DNA from 3 places in the Streptomyces sp. NPDC005004 genome. Region 1 is predicted to be linked to each of the others. Evidence: riboswitches for the same ligand, from Rfam matches in the RefSeq annotation. Region 1 holds a riboswitch; each other region holds the start of a gene.
The links. Region 1 has a riboswitch for cobalamin ahead of ACWEEU_RS07490 (CbtB domain-containing protein). Riboswitches for the same ligand answer to the same signal wherever they lie in the genome.
Positions count from the first base shown of each region.

Region 1 (4,125 bases):
CGACGGTGTGCAGCGCCGGGTCGTAGGCGTCGGTGTTCACGCCGTACGCCAGCGTCACGTCCGCGCCGTCCGACGGCGCGCTCACCAGCACCCGGCTCGCGCCCGCGTCCAGGTGGACGCGCGCGGCCTTGGCGGCGGTGAAGCGGCCGGTCGCCTCCAGGACGATGTCCACGCCCAGCTCCGCCCACGGCAGCTGCGCCGGGTCGCGCTCGGCGAGCACCTTGATGCGACGGCCGTCGACCACCAGGGTGTCCCCGTCCACGGACACCGGGCGGCCCAGGCGTCCTGCGGTGGTGTCGAAGGCGAGCAGCCGGGCGAGCACGGCGGGCTCGGTGAGGTCGTTGACGGCGACCACTTCGAGGTCGCTCCCGCGCTCCAGCAGCGCGCGCAGCACATTGCGTCCGATGCGGCCGAATCCGTTGACGGCGATACGAGTCATGAATGGTGTCCCTTCCGTTCGCCCCCAGATTCGCGGGCGGCGCGCGGGCGGGGGAGCGGCGGGAGCGCCATGGTTCGCAAGGATCGTGCCAGGCGTTCCCGTCGGTACTGCCAGTGGCTCGGCTCCCCTTCGTGGAGGTGCGCCTGTCGCTCAGCTCCCCTTGGTGAAGGTGCGCCGGTAGTCGCTCGGCGTCGTCCCCAGCACGCGCTGGAAGTGCAGCCGCAGATTCGCGCCCGTGCCGAGCCCCACCTCGGCCGCGATCCGCTCCACCCCGTGGTCCGAGCGCTCGAGGAGCTCGCGGGCCAGGTCGACGCGGGCCCGGGTCACCCACTCCATCGGCGTGTATCCGGTGTCCTCCACGAACCGCCGCGAGAAGGTGCGCGGCGACACCGAGGCGTGCCGGGCCAGCGCGGAGAGGCTCAGCGGCTCCCCGAGCCTGCGCAGCGCCCACTCCCGCGTCCCGGCGAACCGCTCGCCCAGCGGCTCGGGCACGCTGCGCGGCACGTACTGCGCCTGACCCCCGCTGCGATAGGGGGCCGCGACCAGGCGCCGGGCCGCGTGGTTGGACGCGGCCACCCCGAGGTCGCCGCGCAGGATGTGCAGACACAGGTCGATGCCGGAGGCGGCGCCCGCCGAGGTGAGCACGCTGCCCTCGTCCACGAACAGCACGTTGCCGTCCACGCGGACCAGCGGATGCCGCTCTGCCAGGGCGCGGGTGTAGTGCCAGTGCGTCGTGGCCCGCCTCCCGTCGAGCAGCCCCGTCGCCGCCAGAGCGAACGCGCCCGTCGAGATCGCCGCGAGCCGCGCCCCGCGCGCGTGCGCCGTGAGCAGCGCCGTGACGACGGCGGCCGGAGGGTCCTCCCGGTCCGGGAACCGGTAGCCGGGCACGAACACGATGTCCGCCCACTCCAGCGCCTCCAGGCCGTGTGCCACGTGGTACGACAGCCCGTCGCCGCCGGTCACCAGACCGGGCTCGGCCCCGCAGACCCGCACCTCGTACGGCATGGAGGCACGGGTCGTGAACACCTGGGCGGGGATGCCCACATCGAGCGGCTTGGCCCCTTCGAGGACGAGGACGGCGGCGCGCAGCAGCGGGGGAGACGGCACGGGAGCCAGCGTACGAGGACGGCGAACCGGCACGCTGACACGGCGTGTTCACCGCGTGCCCGCAGGTCCCGCCCTGCCGGGAGAGGAAGATCACCCGGACCGGCGCGGTCTTGGCCGCGCCCCTCGTACGCGGTACCGTCGGTGCGAAATCGATGACGGCGGAGCGGAAGCCGGTGGGAATCCGGCACGGTCGCGCCACTGTGAGCGAGGCCCCATGAGGGCAGCGCGAGTCAGACCCGTGGCCGTCGTCCTGTGCACCACCGAGATGGGACGCGAATTCCCGAGGAGGTCCTGCCATGGCGCAGACCGTCGCTCCGCCGACAGCCACCACCCCCGCCGTACCCGCCAAGCTGCCGCTCAAGGACATCGCGCCCTGGGCCGTCTTCTTCGGCGTCCTCATGCTGGTCCTGCTCTACTTCGTCGGCGCCGAGCAGGGCGCCACCTCCGTGTTCAACGGCACGGACGTCCACGAGTGGGTGCACGACGCCCGCCACCTGCTCGGCTTCCCCTGCCACTGACGTAAGGGACGCCGCAGGCCCATGAACTCCGCAACGGTCAGAAACCTCCTGGTCCGGGGCATGTTGGCGGGTCTCGCCGCCGGGCTGCTCGCCCTGGTCGCCGCCTACTTCCTCGGTGAACCGAACGTCGACCGGGCGATCGCCTTCGAGGACGCCCACTCCCATGAGCACGAGATGGAGGTCGTCTCCCGCTCCCTGCAGTCCACCGCCGGTCTCGCCACCGGCGTCCTGGTCTACGGGGTCGCCTTCGGCGGCATCGCCGCGCTCGCGTTCTGCTTCGCGCTCGGCCGCGTCGGCCTCTTCGGCCCCCGCGCGACCGCGCTGCTGCTGTCCACGGCCGCGCTGCTCGCGGTGTACGTCGTGCCGTTCCTCAAGTACCCGGCGAACCCGCCCTCGGTGGGCGAGCCGGACACCATCGGCAAGCGCACCACGCTGTACTTCCTGATGATGCTGCTCAGTGTGCTGCTGGCGGTCGGCGCCACCCTGCTCGGCAAGCGGCTCGCCCCGGGCCTGGGGACCTGGTACGCCACCGTCGTGGCCGTCGCCGCCTTCGCGGTGGTGATCGGCCTCGCGTACGCGTTCCTGCCGGTGGTCAACGAGGTGCCCAGGGACTTCCCGGCCACCTTGCTCTGGCGCTTCCGGCTCGCCGCGCTGGCCGTCCAGGCCGTGCTGTGGGGCGGATTCGGGCTGCTCTTCGGCGAGTTGGCCGAGCGGCAGCTCAACCCGCGCCCGGCGAAGGTCCCGGCGGCGGTGGCCGCCTCGGGCTGAGCCGGCCGTTCGACGACGGCCGTACGACGACGAGAGGGCCCCGGGACCGTCCGGGGCCCTCTCGCGTTCGTCCGCCCGGCCCCCGCCACCGGGAGCGGCACGGAGCCAGGGCGAAGAGCGGCGCCCGGTGGGACCGAGTACCGGGCGCCGACTCGCCAAAGTCACTCAGCCTTGCCTGAGTTTCACCGGTCGGTCCGGGAACGGTCGGATTCGGGCGGTGACGTCGCCTCTCCGCCGAGCGGGCGCCCGAGACGTAGATTCCAGCGTCCGGCCCGGCCGCTCAACTCCGTGACGGTCAGCGGCAGTACGTCCAGGCGCCAGAACGTCTCCGGAGGCAGGACGAGTGCGTGGACGACGGCCGCGCGGACGACGTCCGGTTCGACGACGGCGAGCGTGCGGGAGTCCGCCGGTACCTCCGACTCCAGCCAGCCGCCGACGCGTTGGCACAGAGCGCGCACCGACTCCCCGCCGTGCGGGGAGCTTTCGGGATCGGCGAGCCACCGCATCAGCGCCTCCGGCTCGGCGCCGCCCACCTCCGCCAGGGTGCGCCCGCGCCAGCGGCCCGCGTCGAGCGTGGCCAGATTCGGCAACTCCGCGGCTTCGAGACCGAGTTCGCCCGCCGTCTCCTGGCACCGGGCGCCGGGCGACCGCACGACCCGCTCGGCGCGGGGCAGCATGCCCGCCGCCGCGCGAGCACGGGCCGCGCCGGAGGCGTCGAGGGGGCCGAGCCCGTCGTAGAACCGGGCTTGCCGCAGCGCCGGGCTGCTCGCGGGGGAGACGAGGAGGACACGGCTGGTCACGGGGCTCCTGGTGCTGTCGTACGGGCGGACGGCGAAGGTAACACCGTCACGGTGCGTCGAGGTCCGTGCCCCGGGAGACCTCCTCCCGGCTCGCCAACTCCGCCCGGACCGAGTCCAGATGGGCGACCAGGGCGTCCACCGCGTCACCGCCGAGGGCGAGCCGCGGTGGGGTGTGCTCGGCGTCCAGGGGTTGACCGGCGGCCCGGCCGGGCGGCCGCGGGTGGGGATGCCGTCGGCCGGGGCCAGGGCGAAGACGGGCGCTTCCCGACCAGGCGGCTTCAGGCGTTCGCCCCCAGTCGGGTGAGCGCCGCCGTCACCAGCGCGGCCGTCCCCGTCTCCAACGTCAGCCGGACGCTGGGGAGATAGCGCGGGGAGTGGTTGCCGGGGAGGGTGCGGAACTTCTCTGTCGGGGTGTCGCCCGGCGCCGCCGCCCACTGGGCCGGGCCCACGGTGCCGAGCATCCAGTAGCCGCCCCGGATGGCGGGATGGCCGT
Region 1 covers NZ_JBSGAH010000004.1:303,973-308,097, forward strand. The annotation lists gene gap (type I glyceraldehyde-3-phosphate dehydrogenase) at 1-439, opposite strand, end outside; gene ACWEEU_RS07485 (GlxA family transcriptional regulator) at 590-1,546, opposite strand; cobalamin riboswitch at 1,664-1,807, shown strand; gene ACWEEU_RS07490 (CbtB domain-containing protein) at 1,843-2,064, shown strand; gene ACWEEU_RS07495 (CbtA family protein) at 2,086-2,832, shown strand; gene ACWEEU_RS07500 (histidine phosphatase family protein) at 3,015-3,632, opposite strand; gene ACWEEU_RS07505 (amidohydrolase) at 3,911-4,125, opposite strand, start outside.

Region 2 (4,125 bases), on a different contig from region 1:
AGGCCGCGCTGGGGGATCTCCCACGCGGTGCGGTACAGCGCCCGCACGTCCTCGGGGATCCAGACGAAGTCCTGCACCGAGCCGTTGGCCTCGCGCAGCGCCTCGCGGGTGCGGGCGTCCCACACGCCGAGGTCCTTCAGCTCCTGCACCAGGTAGGAGTTGACCTGGAGGAACTCGCCCGAGAGCGTCTCGCGCTTGAACAGGTTGGACACCTGCGGCTCGATGCACTCGTAGACGCCCGCGATGGAGGCGATGGTGGCGGTCGGGGCGATGGCCAGCAGCAGGGAGTTGCGCATGCCGGTGGTGGCGATCCGCTCCCGCAGCGCGGCCCAGCGCTCCGGCCAGGTCAGCTCGACGTCGTAGTGGTCGGGGTGCAGCACGCCCTGGGCGGTACGGGTCTGCTCCCAGGCGGGGAGCGGGCCGATGGGGGTCCCCCCTGCACCGGAGCCTGTCGTAGGTGCTTGGGGGCGCTCGGCGAGGTCGGCGGACGCCTCGTAGGCGGCCAGCATGATGCGCTCGGCGATCTTCGTGGACAGCGCCTTCGCCTCGGGGGAGTCGAAGGGGATGCGCAGCTTGAAGAAGACGTCCTGGAGGCCCATCGCGCCGAGGCCCACCGGGCGCCACTTGGCGTTGGAGCGGCCCGCCTGCTCGGTCGGGTAGAAGTTGATGTCCACGACCCGGTCGAGGAAGGTCACGGCCGTGCGGACGGTCTCGTCCAGGCGCGCCCAGTCGATGTCACCGTCGACCACGAAGGCGCCCAGGTTCACCGAGCCGAGGTTGCAGACCGCGGTCTCGCCGTCGTCGGTGACCTCCAGGATCTCCGTGCAGAGGTTGGAGGAGTGGACCACGTTGCCCGGCAGCGCCGTCTGGTTGGCGGTGCGGTTGGCGGCGTCCTTGAAGGTCATCCAGCCGTTGCCGGTCTGCGCGAGGGTGCGCATCATGCGGCCGTACAGCTCGCGGGCCGGCATGGTCTTCTTCGCCAGACCCGACGCCTCGGCCTTGCGGTAGGCGGCGTCGAACTCCTCGCCCCACAGGTCGACCAGCTCGGGCACGTCCGCCGGGGAGAACAGCGACCACTGCTCGTCGGCGTTGACCCGGCGCATGAACTCGTCCGGGATCCAGTGCGCGAGGTTCAGATTGTGCGTACGGCGCGCGTCCTCACCGGTGTTGTCGCGCAGCTCCAGGAACTCCTCGATGTCGGAGTGCCAGGTCTCCAGGTACACCGCGGCCGCGCCCTTGCGCCGCCCGCCCTGGTTGACCGCGGCCACCGAGGCGTCCAGCGTCTTGAGGAACGGCACGATGCCGTTGGAGTGCCCGTTGGTGCCCCGGATCAGCGAACCCCGGCTGCGGATGCGGGAGTAGGACAGACCGATGCCACCGGCGTGCTTCGAGAGGCGGGCCACCTGGTGGTAGCGGTCGTAGATGGAGTCCAGCTCGTCCAGCGGGGAGTCCAGCAGGTAGCAGGACGACATCTGGGGGTGCCGCGTACCGGAGTTGAACAGCGTGGGGGAGGACGGCAGATAGTCCAGGCGGCTCATCAGGCCGTAGAGCGCGGCCACTTCGTCCACGGCGGCGGCGCTGTCGTTCTCGGCCAGACCGCTCGCCACGCGCAGCATGAAGTGCTGCGGGGTCTCGATCACCTTGCGGGTGATCGGGTGGCGCAGCAGATAGCGGCTGTGCAGGGTGCGCAGACCGAAGTAGCCGAACCGGTCGTCGGCGCCGGTGTCGATCAGGGCGTCAAGGCGGGCGGCGTGCAGCGCGACGAAGTCGGCGGTGCGGTCGGCGACCAGGCCCTCGCGGTGGCCCACGGCCACGGACTCGGTGAAGGTCGCCACGCCCTGCGAGGCGGCCTCGGCGCGGATGGAGAGCGTGAGCAGCCGGGCGGCCAGCCGCGAGTAGGCGGGGTCCTCGGAGATCAGACCGGCGGCGGCCTCGGTCGCCAGCTCACGCAGCTCGGCCTCGTCGGCCTTCGCCGAACGGCCGCGCAGCGCGGCGGCGGCGACCCGGCCGGGGTCGGCGTCGGGGAGGTCTGCGGTCAGCTCGGTCAGGGTCCGCAGCAGCGCGGCTCCGGGACCGTCGTTCTCCACCCGGGTCGCCGGGGTGGCTGAAGCCGGGTCGGACGGCGCGATGGTCACGTGGGGCTCTCCCTCGCTGGGCACGGGGGCCTGGCGGAGGGCAGGGGAGGGCACGAGCGCGCACGCGTCGCGTCCACCGGCCCACTCCACGAGGCCCGGACGTCTTCAGGGCACCCGGACCGGACGGCCGGGCGCGCTGTCGGCAGGTCCTCGGACTGAAGCGGGCGTGCGCAAAGCACGCGAGTACACCGTTGCGGGACAGTTCCGGATTCGCACCGGATTCCCCTGCGGCGACAGCGAGCATGAGCATACATCTAGTGCCGTGCTGTCGTGGCACCCCCAGATGTTGTGTCTGTCGTGTGTCGCGGTGATCTCAGAGCGTGAACTCGTAGGTAAGCAGGGCGATCTCCGGCAGGCCGGGCAGGGGGTTCCAGTCCCGCTCGGGTGTGCGAACGAAGCCGAGGCGCGCGTAGATCCGGTGGGCCGCGCGCATCGTCGGCTGGGTCGACAGCACGACCCGTACACAGCCCTCCACGGCCCGCGCGCGCTCCACACAGGCCCGTACGAGCGCCTCCCTGGCTCCCTGCCCCCGGCCGGCGTGCGCGACCGCCAGCATCCTGATCTCGGCCTCGCCCGCCCCGGCGATGTCGCTCATCGGACCGCCGGACGGGACGAACGTCACACCGCCCAGCAGCACCCCGTCCCGCACGGCCACCAGCACCTCGGCGGCGGCCGCCCGTTTCGCCACGTCCCGCAGCTCGGTCAGATACGCGTCGCCCTCCCCGAAGTCGAGGAGCCCGTCCTGGAGGTAGGCCTGGGCGGTGATCTCGCCCAGCTCCGCGTACTCGTCGGGGCGGGCCTGCCGGATGAGGAAGTCCATACCGTGAGTGTGGACGACGGCGGGCCGCCGGCGCTCTCGCGTTTCCGGCGGCCCGCAAGGTAGTTGAGTGACGGGGACTAGTGCGCGCTCCCCGCCGTGGCGGGCGGCAGCTCCACCTCGACGCCCGCGTCGCCCGCGTCCGCCGTGTAGTCCCCGGGCCGGGTCTCGTCCACGCCCTCGGGAGCCTTCACGGCCTTCAGGACGACCGTGCCGACCACGGTGACCAGGGCGTTCAGCACGAAGGCCGTCAGACCGATGTAGCCGATCTCACCGATGCCCGGGATCTCCTTGGCCGAGCCGCCGAAGTGCGCCTGCGTCGGCGAGGCGACCCCGTACGCGGCCAGCGTGCCGTAGACCATGCCGACCGCCCAGCCCGCGAGCAGTGCCCAGCGGTGGAACCAGCGGGTGAACAGACCGCCCACCAGCGCCGGGAAGGTCTGGAGGATCCAGATGCCGCCCAGGAGCTGGAAGTTGATCGCCACCGTCTTGTCCATCGTGAGGACGAAGACCAGCGCGCCGACCTTCACCAGGAGCGACACCAGCTTGGAGACCTGCGCCTCCTGCCTGGGCGTGGCGTCGGGCTTGATGAAGTCCTTGTAGATGTTCCGGGTGAACAGGTTCGCGGCCGCGATCGACATGATGGCCGCCGGGACCAGCGCGCCGATGCCGATCGCCGCGAAGGCCACGCCCGCGAACCAGCTCGGGAACATGTCCTCGAAGAGCTGCGGGATCGCCAACTGCCCGTTGGCCACCTTCACTCCGGCCGCGATCGCCATGAAGCCGAGCAGCGCGAGCAGGCCCAGCATCAGGGAGTACAGCGGCAGGATCGTGGTGTTGCGCCGGATCACCTCACGGCTCCTGGACGACAGGGTCGCGGTGATCGAGTGCGGGTACATGAACAGCGCGAGCGCCGAACCGAGCGCCAGGGTGGCGTACGTCCACTGGCCCGCCGGTGCCGGGACCAGACCGCCCGCGCCCGCCGCGGTGAACTTCTTGTCGGCGGCCGCGAAGATGTGGTCGAACCCGCCCAGCTTGATCGGGATGTAGATGATCGCCACCGCGATGACGATGTAGATCAGCGCGTCCTTCACGAACGCGATCAGCGCCGGGGCGCGCAGGCCCGAGGAGTAGGTGTAGGCCGCGAGCACACCGAAGGCGATCAGCAGCGGC
Region 2 covers NZ_JBSGAH010000010.1:187,537-191,661, reverse strand. The annotation lists gene ACWEEU_RS16830 (ribonucleoside-diphosphate reductase subunit alpha) at 1-2,135, opposite strand, end outside; cobalamin riboswitch at 2,260-2,385, opposite strand; gene ACWEEU_RS16825 (GNAT family N-acetyltransferase) at 2,449-2,955, opposite strand; gene mctP (monocarboxylate uptake permease MctP) at 3,033-4,125, opposite strand, start outside.
Region 2: another riboswitch for cobalamin. It lies ahead of ACWEEU_RS16830 (ribonucleoside-diphosphate reductase subunit alpha); the one in region 1 lies ahead of ACWEEU_RS07490 (CbtB domain-containing protein).

Region 3 (4,125 bases), on a different contig from region 1:
GCTTCACCGCCCAGGACGTGGGCGACACCGTGATGGATCTCGTACCCCTCGACCGGTTCGCCCAGGGCCTCGCCGGAGGGGCGCGTGAGGGTCTTCTCGCGGGCGAAGCGCACCCGCACCGGCAGCAGGCCGAGCCCCTCGACGGTTCCGGCGCGCGACTCCACCTCGTCCTCGATGCGCTCGCCGAGCACCTGGAAGCCGCCGCAGATGCCCAGGACCGGGCGCCCCTCGGCGGCCCGGCGGGCCAGCGCGTCCGCGAGGCCGCGCTCGCGCAGCCAGGCCAGCGCCCGCACGGTTCCGCGCGTGCCCGGGACCACCACCAGGTCGGCGTCGGCCAGTTCCTCCGGGCGGTCCACGAACCGCACGATCACGCCGGGCTCGGCGGCCAGCGCGTCCACGTCGGTGAAGTTGGACATCAGCGGCACCGCGCACACCGCGACCCGCAGCACGTCCTCTCCGACCGGCGGGGCGACCGTGGACTCGCGGACGGTGCCCCGCAGCGAGACGCGGAGCCCGTCCTCCTCGTCGATGCCGAGCCCGTGCCGGAACGGCAGCACGCCGTAGGTGTCGCGCCCGGTGAGGCCGCGCAGCATGTCGAGGCCCGGTTCCAGCAGCGAGACGTCGCCCCGGAACTTGTTCACCAGGAACCCGGCGACCAGCTCCTGGTCCTCGGGGGAGAGCAGGGCGAGCGTGCCGTAGAAGGAGGCGAAGACGCCGCCGCGGTCGATGTCGCCGACGACGAGGACGGGCAGGCGCGCGCCGCGCGCGATCCCCATGTTCACGATGTCGGTGCGCCGCAGATTGATCTCGGCGGGCGAACCGGCCCCCTCACAGATCACCGCGTCATACGTGCCCCGCAACTCGGCCAGGCACTCCAGCACGGTGCCGAGCAGCCGCTGCTGGCGTCCGCCGTGATAGCCGCGCGCGCTCATCTCGCCCACCGGCCTGCCCAGCAGCACCACTTGACTGCTCTGCTCGCCACCGGGCTTGAGCAGCACGGGATTCATCAGGGCGGTCGGCTCGACGCGGCACGCCTGCGCCTGCATGGCCTGCGCCCGCCCGATCTCGGCGCCCTCGCGGGTGACGAAGGAGTTGAGGGACATGTTCTGCGCCTTGAAGGGCGCCACCTTCACGCCCTGGCGGACCAGCCAGCGGCAGATCCCGGCCGTCACGACGCTCTTGCCCGCGTCGGAGGTCGTACCCGCGACGAGGAGACCACCGTTCACTTCCCGCGTCCCTTCAGGATCAGGCTCGCCCCGGCGCTCACGCCGAGCGCGAGCAGACCGACGCGGCGGGAGAGCCGTACCGCCCGGTCGATGTCGGTGACCCGGACCGGACGCCCGGAGCCGTTGAGCACGGGCCGGTGCTCGACCCGGCCGCCGTAGGACAGCGTGCCGCCGAGGCGCACGCCGAGGGCGCCCGCGAACGACGCCTCCACCGGACCGGCGTTGGGGCTCGGGTGCCGGTCGGCGTCGGCCCGCCAGGCGCGGACGGCACCACGCGGATCGGGGCCGGCCAGCGTCGCCAGCAGCGCGGTCAGACGGGCCCCGGGCCATCCCGCCACGTCGTCCAGGCGGGCGGCGGCCCAGCCGAAGCGGCGCAGCCGGGGCGACTTGTGGCCCACCATGGCGTCCAGCGTGTTGACGGCCCGGAAGCCGAGCAGCCCGGGCACCCCGGCCACCGCGCCCCACACCAGGGCGCCCACGACCGCGTCGGAGGTGTTCTCGGCGACCGACTCGACCACGGCGCGGGCGATCCCGTCGGCGTCCAGCGCCTGCGGGTCGCGACCGCACAGGTGCGGAAGGCGGGCGCGGGCGGCGGTCACGTCCCCGTCGGCCAGGGCACGGCCGACGGCGCGTGCCTCCCGGGCCAGCGAGGTGCCGCCGACGACGGCCCAGGTGGCGGCGGCGGTCAGCGCCAGGGACGCGGCGGGGGAGCGGCGTACGGCGCGCTCGGCCAGCGCGCCCGTCGCGACGGCGCCCCCGGCGCACACCAGCGTGTGCAGGGCGCCCCAGCCGCGGTGGTCGTGCCACAGCGCGCGCTCGACGGCCCCGGCGGCGCGTCCGAACGCCGCCACGGGGTGGCGGCGGCGGGGATCACCGAGGAGCAGGTCGCCCAGGAGGCCGGCGGCGGCGCCGTACGCGTAGGAGCGATCGGCACCCATCGGCTCAGCCGGCCGTGGGCGCGGGAGCGGTCCTGGGAGGGGTACTCAACGGGCAGCCGAGCATGGCGGTATGTCCTCACTCAGGGTGTCCACGCCCTGGTTCGACGAGACCGACGGCAGGAGTTCCTGGCTCCCGGGGATCACTCCCCGGTGACAGTGGCGGGACCGCGCCGGATTCGCACCGGCTTCCTCTTCTGCCGCCGTACATGGCCCCGGAAGTCCACCACGCCCCCCGAAGGGCCGTCAACCTGCCCTTGACCTGCGGAGGGAGAGTGTGGGCGGGCCCACATCGGGCCCTCGTCAGGCACAGGCGGGGCGTACGCCGGGGGGGCCGGCGAAGCGCGAGGCCCCTCCCGGCGGGTGCCGGAAGGGGCCTCACACACGTAATGCGCCGCCGGGGCTGTCGGCTCAGGCCTTCGCCACGATCAGGTAGAACCCGTACGCCACCGCCGCCGCACACGCGGCGAAGCAGAGGTACGCGCCGGTCACCGCGAGGGCGGCCGACTCGCCGCGCGCGGCGGCCTTCTCGCGGCGGGCGAGCCCGCCGACGCCCAGGGTGAACAGGACCACCAGGGCCACGCTCGCCGCGAGGCTGACACCGAAGACGGAACCGATGGCCGCCCAGTCGATCTGCATGGGGTTGCTCCTTCGGAGACCGGGTCAGGCCGCGGAGGCGGGCGGGGCGACGGGGGTCGCGGTGGCCGGTTCGACGACGGCCGGGGCCGGGATGGTGGCCGTCAGGCCCTCGGCCACGGTGCCCGCGGGGGGTGGGGTGACCGCGGCCATGGCGGTGGTGACCACACCGGCGGGCTCCTCGTGCGCGCCGGCCGGGGTGACGCTGGTGTGGTCGATGACCTCGCGGCGGGAGATCTTCCAGATCGCGGCGCTCGCGGCGACCAGGAAGACGGCGACGGCGGCGGTGCCCCAGTCGCCCAGGTCGGTCACGGACTCGGCGCCCGCGGCGACCAGGGCGGCGGCCGGGAGGGTCAGCGCCCAGGCGACGAACATCCGGGACGCGGTGGACCAGCGGACCACACCGCCCTTGCGGCCCAGGCCCGCGCCCATCACCGCGCCGGAGACGACGTGGGTGGTGGACAGGGAGAAGCCGAGGTGCGAGGAGGCCAGGATGGCCGTCGCGGCGCTGGTCTGGGCGGCGAAGCCCTGACGCGGCTCCAGGTCGGTGAGGCCGGTGCCCATCGTGCGGATGATGCGCCAGCCGCCGATGTAGGTACCGGCCGCGATGGCCAGACCCGCCGAGAGGATGACCCAGACCGGCGGGTTGGAGCCGGGGGCGATGGCGCCGCCGGTGATCAGCGCGAGGGTGATGATGCCCATCGTCTTCTGGGCGTCGTTGGTGCCGTGGGCGAGGGAGACCAGACCGGCCGAGGCGATCTGGCCCGCGCGGTAGCCCTTGCGGGTGGCCTCGCCGCCGGAGTCCCGGGAGACGCCGTAGGACAGCCGGGTCGCGAGCATGGTGGCCAGACCGGCCACCACGGGGGCGGCGACGGCCGGGAGCAGCACCTTGGTGACCAGCACGTCGCCGTGGACGGCGCCGAAGCCCGCCGACGCGACGGTGGCGCCGATCAGGCCGCCCATCAGGGCGTGCGAGGAACTGGAGGGCAGGCCCACCAGCCAGGTGAGGAGGTTCCAGAGGATCGCGCCGGTCAGTGCGGCGAAGATGACCTCGGGACGGATGCCGGTCTCGTCGACGAGACCCTTGGAGATCGTGTTGGCGACCTCCACCGAGAGAAAAGCGCCCACCAGGTTGAGGGCGGCCGACATGGCCACCGCGACCTTGGGCTTGAGCGCACCGGTCGAGATGGTCGTGGCCATCGCGTTGGCGGTGTCGTGGAAACCGTTCGTGAAATCGAACGCGAGTGCGGTTACCACCACAATCGCGAGGATCAGCGAGAAGCTTTCCATTTACCCAGGCAATCGTTCGAGCGTCATTGGCTGGATGA
Region 3 covers NZ_JBSGAH010000022.1:72,355-76,479, forward strand. The annotation lists gene ACWEEU_RS26320 (cobyric acid synthase) at 1-1,226, opposite strand, end outside; gene ACWEEU_RS26325 (cobalamin biosynthesis protein) at 1,223-2,164, opposite strand; cobalamin riboswitch at 2,263-2,404, opposite strand; gene ACWEEU_RS26330 (hypothetical protein) at 2,573-2,800, opposite strand; gene ACWEEU_RS26335 (inorganic phosphate transporter) at 2,825-4,087, opposite strand.
Region 3: another riboswitch for cobalamin. It lies ahead of ACWEEU_RS26325 (cobalamin biosynthesis protein); the one in region 1 lies ahead of ACWEEU_RS07490 (CbtB domain-containing protein).